Regions from separate parts of the Actinacidiphila reveromycinica genome, predicted to be linked through region 1. Evidence: riboswitches for the same ligand, from Rfam matches in the RefSeq annotation. Region 1 holds a riboswitch; the other holds the start of a gene.
What was found. A riboswitch is a leader RNA that binds a small molecule or an ion and turns the genes downstream of it on or off. The one in region 1 is predicted to bind thiamine pyrophosphate.

Region 1 (3,293 bases):
CGGCCACCCCGGAGGGCGCCGAGGTGAACCGGGCGACGAGAGCGCCGAGTTCGACCGGGTCCTCCAGGGCGCGCCGCTCCCCGTTGACGAGCACGGTGATCGTCATACCGACTGCTCCTCACGGGCCGACGCCCCGACGTGTCCGGCGCCGAGCGGGGGCGTCGCGCCCGGCGGTGTCCCGCCCGGCGGCGTTCCGGGCCGTCCGCTTCCCGCCGCGCCGGGCGCCGCCGTCCCGGTTCCCGCCGCTCCGGCGGCGAACCGTCCGACCGCGAACGGGGCGGCGTAGTCGGGGAGTCCACCGGTGTCCAGGACATGGCCGAGCACGTCCCCGGTGATCGGGGTGAGCAGCACGCCGTTGCGGTGGTGCCCGGTGGCCAGCAGCAGGCCGTCCAGGGGCGAGGGGCCCAGCAGCGGCGCGTTGTCGGGGGAGCCCGGCCGCAGCCCCGCGAGCGTCTCGGTGAGCGGGAGTTCGGTGATGCCCGGCACCAGGTCGTGCGCGTCGCGCAGCAACTGGTAGACCCCGCCCGCGGTCACCGCCGTGTCCCAGCCGAACTCCTCGCTGGTCGCGCCCAGGACCAGTTCGCCGTTCTCCCGCGGCACCAGGTAGACATGGCTGCCGCGGACCACCGCGCGCACCGTCCGGGACAGGAAGGGCGCCTGCCCCGCCGGCATCCGCAACCGCAGGATCTGCCCCTTCACCGGCCGCACCGGCGGCAGCGCGTCCTGCGGCAGCCCCGGCATCCGGCCGCTCTCGCAGCCCGCGGCCAGCACGGTGCGGCCCGCCGACACCCGGGTGCCGTCCGCGAGTTCGGCACCCGTGACCCGGTCGCCGGCGCATCGGAGCCGGGCCGCCTTCGCCCGGACGAACTCCGCGCCCGCCGCGTCCGCGGCCCGCAGCAGTGCCGCGGCCAGCCGGCGCGGGTCGACCTGGTGGTCGCCGTCCACCCGCAGCCCGCCGCGCACCCCGGGGGCGAGCAGCGGCTCCAGCCGGCGGCACTCCCGCCCGCTCAGCCACTGCGCGGCCAGGCCCAGCGAGGTCTGGAAGGCGTGCAGGTCGCGCAGGTCCGCCCGGTCGTCCGCGTCCAGCGCCACCGCGAGGGTGCCGCACGGCCGGTACCCGGCGTCCATGCCGGTGTCCGAGGCCAGTTCCGCGACGAGGTCCGGATACCGCGCCGCCGACGCCAGGTTGAGGTCGAGCAGTGTCTGCTCGCCGTACTGCAACTCGGTGACCGCGGCGAGCATCCCCGCCGCGACGTGGGCGGCGCCGCCGCCCGGCGAGGGGTCGGCCACCACCGTGGACAGCCCGCGCTGGGCGGCGCGCCACGCCGTCACCAGGCCGATGATGCCGCCCCCCACGACGAGGACGTCCGCTGTTCGGGTACGCATGAGTCTTCGCTGCTCCCTTCGCCGGCATGACCCGGATCAGGTTCGTACGGTCGGCGGCCGGCCAGCCGCCCTCTCAGCCCGGTGCGCCCGGGCTCCCGCGAATTCGCTTGCCGCCAGCTTAGCCGAGGGCCCCTTCCCGGCGGCCGCCGCCTTCGGCTGCCGTGCGGACCCCGCCCCGGCGCGGCGCCAACGCGCTAACGTGTCCCGGTGGACGAGCGTCGCGCAGTGATCGTGGGGGCCGGCATGGCCGGCGTGCAGACGGCCGTGGAACTGCGCCAGCAGGGCTGGCGCGGCCCCGTCACCCTGCTCGGGGACGAGCCGCACCCGCCGTACGACCGCCCGCCGTTGTCGAAGGCGGTGCTCCTCGGCGCGGAGGGCGGCGCCCTGGCCGACGTGCGCTTCGACGTCGACTTCCGTGCGCTCGGCGTGGAGTTGCGGCTCGGGGTGCACGCGCAGGCGCTGCGCGCCGAACAGCACCACCTGGTCACCGACGCCGGCCTGGTGGCCTACGACGCGCTCGTCCTGGCCACCGGCGCCTACCCGGTGGTGCTGCCCGGCACCGCCGGCCTGGCCGGCGTGCACCCGCTGCGCACCCTGGACGACGCCGCCGCGCTGCGCCCCGTGCTCGAACGGCGCGAGCACGTCGTGGTGGTCGGCGCCGGCTGGATCGGCGCGGAGTTCGCGACGGCGGCCCGGCAGGCCGGCTGCGAGGTGACGGTGGTGGAGGCCGCCGACCGCCCGCTGGCCGGTGTGCTGCCCGCGTCCGTCACCGCGCACATGACCGGCTGGTACGGCGAGGCGGGGGTGACCCTGCGGACCGGCACCACCGTGGCCGGGGTCGAGGCCGGCGGGGTGGTGCTCGCCGACGGCAGCCGGCTGGCGGCCGGCGCCGTGGTGGTCGGGATCGGCGCCCGCCCCGCCACCGGCTGGCTGGCCGGCTCCGGGGTGACCCTGGACCCCCAGGGCGCCGTGCGCGCGGACGAGCGGCTGCGGACCACCGCGCCCGACGTGTTCGCGGTCGGCGACTGCGCGTCCTTCCCCTCGGCCCGCTACAACCGGCGGCTGCTCGTCCACCACTGGGACAACGCGGTCCAGGGCCCGCGCACCGCCGCCGCGAACCTGCTCGGCGGCGAGGAGGCGTACGACCCGGTGCCGTACTTCTGGTCCGAGCAGTTCGGGCGGTTCGTGCAGTACGCCGGGTTCCACCGGGAGGAGGACACGCTGATCTCCCGGGGGGACCCCTCCGACGGCTCCTGGTCAGTGCTCTGGCTGCGCCGCGGCGTGCTGGTGGCGGTGCTGGCGGTGGGCCGGCCGCGGGACATGGCGCAGGCCCGGAAGCTGATCGCCGCGGGCTCCGCGCCGGACCCGGTGCTCGCCGCGGACCCGGCGGTGCCGCTGAAGTCCGCCGTGCCGCGCTGACGGCCGCCGGCCCCGCCGGTGGTCCCGCCCGTCCGGAGCGGCCGGCGGTACACGGCACCGTGACGGCTCAGCGCTGGGAGCGGTTGTCGGCCGTAGGTGGCACGCTTGTCCCGTGACTGTTTACTCGTCGGTTGACGCACGCATTGACGCTCTCGTCCCCTCCTGGCTCACCCTGCCCGAGGTCGCCGAGCGTCTCGGTCTGGAAGTGACCCGGATCCGGCCGCTGATCAAGGAAGGGCAGCTCATCGCGGTCCGGCGCGGGGAGAACAAGGTCCTGATGGTGCCGGGCGACTTCATCGGGGACGGGAAGATCGTCAAGGGGCTGCCGGGCACGCTGACGCTCCTGAAGGACGACGGGTTCACGGACGACGAGGCCCTGGAGTGGCTCTTCACGCCCGACCCGACCCTGCCCGGCACCCCGGCGAACGCGCTGCGCGAGAATCGCGGGACCGAGGTGAAGCGCCGCGCGCAGGCGCTCGCCGTGTAGC
Region 2 (3,293 bases), 4.4 Mb from region 1:
GGCGGATGGCCAAGCCGCCGGAGGACTACCTGCGTGACGTCACCGCGGCCGTCTTCGCCGCCTTCTACGTCCCGTTCCTCGCCACGTTCGTCGTCATGATGCTGGCCGCCGACGACGGCCCGCGGCGGGTCCTGGTCTTCCTCCTGCTCACCGTGATCAGCGACACCGGCGCCTATGCGGTCGGCTGGCGCTTCGGCAGCCACAAGCTCGCGCCGCGGATCAGCCCCGGCAAGACCCGGGAGGGCCTGGCCGGCGCGATCAGCTTCGCGATGGTCGCCGGCGCCCTGCTCATGCAGTACTTCGTGGACGGCGGCCGCTGGTGGCAGGGCCTGCTGCTGGGGCTCGCCGCGGCCGTCAGCGCCACCCTCGGCGACCTCGGCGAGTCCATGATCAAGCGCGACCTCGGCATCAAGGACATGGGCACGCTGCTGCCGGGCCACGGCGGCATCATGGACCGCCTCGACTCCCTGCTCCCCACGGCGCCGGTCGTCTGGCTGCTCCTGGTGGCGTTCGTCGGCCAGGGCTGACCCCCGGCCCCGCCTCCCACGCCGCCCGGCCCCCACCTCCCACGCCACCTGGCCCGCACCCTTGTCCACAGCCCCCCACTTCCCCGACGAGGGCACCGCGCGGAGTCTGCGACACTGGTAGGCATCATGCCTGTACCCGGAGAACTGACGTTTGCCGTGCCACGCGGGGCCAAGAAGCCGCCGCGGCACCTTGCCGACCTCTCGCCCGCGGAGCGGAGGGAGGCCGTGGCGGCGCTGGGGGAGAAGCCGTTCCGGGCCAAGCAGTTGTCGCAGCACTACTTCGCCCGCTACACCGACGACCCGGCGACGTGGACCGACATCCCGGCCGGCGCGCGCGGCCGCCTCGCCGGCGACCTGCTGCCCGAGCTGATGACCGTGGTCCGACACGCGTCCTGCGACGACGGCGACACCCGCAAGACGCTCTGGCGGCTCTTCGACGGGACCCTGGTCGAGTCGGTGCTGATGCGCTACCCGGACCGGGTGACGATGTGCATCTCCTCGCAGGCCGGCTGCGGCATGAACTGCCCGTTCTGCGCCACCGGCCAGGCCGGCCTGGACCGCAACCTGTCGACTGCGGAGATCGTGCACCAGATCGTCGCCGGGATGCGGGCGCTGCGCGACGGCGACGTGCCCGGCGGCGGGCCGGGCGCCCCCGACCGGCTGTCGAACATCGTCTTCATGGGCATGGGCGAGCCGCTGGCGAACTACCGCCGGGTGGTCGACGCGATCCGCCGCCTCACCGACCCGGCGCCCGACGGGCTCGGGCTGTCCCAGCGGGGCATCACCGTCTCCACGGTCGGCCTGGTCCCCGCGATGCACCGGTTCGCCGACGAGGGCTTCAAGTGCCGGCTCGCGGTGTCCCTGCACGCCCCCGACGACGAGCTGCGCGACACCCTCGTGCCGGTCAACACCCGCTGGAAGGTCCGCGAGGTGCTGGACGCCGCCTGGCGCTACGCCGACGTCTCCGGCCGCCGCGTCTCCGTCGAGTACGCCCTGATCCGCGACGTCAACGACCAGGCGTGGCGCGCCGACCGGCTCGGCCGGCTGCTGAAGAACCACCGGGTGCACGTCAACCTGATCCCGCTCAACCCCACCCCCGGCTCGAAGTGGACCGCCTCCCGTCCGGAGGACGAGCGGGCGTTCGTGGCCGCGCTGGAGTCCCACGGCGTGCCGGTGACCGTCCGCGACACCCGTGGCCAGGAGATCGACGGGGCCTGCGGTCAGCTCGCCGCTTCCGCACGCTGATACGGTGCGCTGGTGCGTTCATCGCACCAGCGGGACAAATGAACATCCGACAGGGGAGCGCCTGAGACGGCGCTGAGAGTGCGGCTGGGACGACGCGACGGCAGGACCGTCGCCGGGCCCAGGCCGCAGACCCTCCCACCTGATCCGGGTCATACCGGCGTAGGGAGTCAACGACAGTGAACAGCACCATCCGTCGGCGTGCCATGGGCGCGCTCGTCCTCGCCACCGCGGGCGCCACGCTCCTGGCCGGCTGCGGCGGTTCGGGCTCCGGGTCCGGGAGCGCGTCCGGCACCCCGTCGAAGACCGTCACCCTGGTCAGCCACGACTCGTTCGCCGCCTCCAAGTCGGTGATGGCGCAGTTCACCAAGGAGACCGGCTACACCGTCAAGGTGCTGCGCGGCGGGGACGCGGGCGCGGCGGTCAACCAGGCGATCCTCACCAAGGACCACCCGCGCGGCGACGTGTTCTTCGGCGTGGACAACACCCTGCTCTCCCGCGCCCTCGACAACGGCCTGTTCGACCCGTACACGGCCAAGGGCCTGGACCAGGTGCCCTCCGACGTCCAGCTCGACGCCGCGCAGCACCGCGTCACGCCGATCGACTCCGGCGACGTGTGCGTCAACTACGACCGCGCCTACTTCACCTCGCACCACCTCGCGCCGCCGCAGACCTTCGCCGACCTGGTCAAGCCGCAGTACAAGAACCTGCTGGTCACCGAGAACGTGTCCACCTCCTCACCGGGCCTGGCCTTCCTGCTGGGCACGGCCGCCACCTACGGCGACGACGGATGGCAGGCGTACTGGAAGAAGCTGAAGGCCAACGGCGTCCAGGTCGTCGACAGCTGGGAGCAGGCGTACGACAGCACCTTCTCCGGGTCGGCCGCGGGGAGGAAGGCCAAGGGCGACAAGCCGCTGGTGGTCTCCTACGCCTCCAGCCCGCCCGCCGAGGTGGTCGGCGTCACCCCGCAGCCCGCGCAGTCACCCGTCGGCGTGGCCACCGGCACCTGCTTCCGCCAGATCGAGTTCGCCGGGGTGCTGCACGGCGCGAAGAACCCCGCCGGCGCGAAGGCGTTCATCGACTTCATGCTCAGCCGGACCTTCCAGCAGGACATGCCGCTCCAGATGTACGTCGACCCGGTGGTCAAGGGCGCCGTCGAGCCGGAGCTGTTCACCAAGTACGGCGCGAAGGTCCCGCACCCGACCACGATCGCGCCCGACAAGATCGCCGCGAAGCGGGACGACTGGGTGAAGTCGTGGAACTCGATCGTCCTGTAGAGCCGCGCGCGTCCGGTCGCGGGAGGCGGCCCCGCCCCCTCGCGGCCGGACTCGCCCTGGCCGCGCTGCCGCTGGCGTTCTTCGCCGCCTTCTTCGCCTACCCGGTGGCGTCCATCGTCAGCCGCGGCCTGCACCAGGGCGGCCGCTGGCAGTTCGGCCGGATCGGCGACGTGCTCGGCGACGGCTCGGTGCGCCACGTGCTGTGGTTCACCTGCTGGCAGGCCGCCGCGTCCACCGCCCTGACGCT

Region 2: it holds a riboswitch for thiamine pyrophosphate, as region 1 does, so the genes downstream of both, RVR_RS26945 (thiamine ABC transporter substrate-binding protein) here and thiO (glycine oxidase ThiO) in region 1, are expected to answer to the same signal.

What each region holds. Positions count from the first base shown of each region.
Region 1 is NZ_AP018365.1:1,902,993-1,906,285, reverse strand. Features, by position in the region: gene thiS (sulfur carrier protein ThiS) at 1-106, opposite strand, end outside; gene thiO (glycine oxidase ThiO) at 103-1,386, opposite strand; TPP riboswitch at 1,383-1,495, opposite strand; gene RVR_RS07940 (NAD(P)/FAD-dependent oxidoreductase) at 1,594-2,805, shown strand; gene RVR_RS07935 (Rv2175c family DNA-binding protein) at 2,918-3,292, shown strand.
Region 2 is NZ_AP018365.1:6,311,561-6,314,853, forward strand. Features, by position in the region: gene RVR_RS26935 (phosphatidate cytidylyltransferase) at 1-527, shown strand, start outside; gene rlmN (dual-specificity RNA methyltransferase RlmN) at 654-1,772, shown strand; TPP riboswitch at 1,814-1,955, shown strand; gene RVR_RS26945 (thiamine ABC transporter substrate-binding protein) at 1,976-3,046, shown strand; gene RVR_RS26950 (ABC transporter permease) at 3,025-3,293, shown strand, end outside.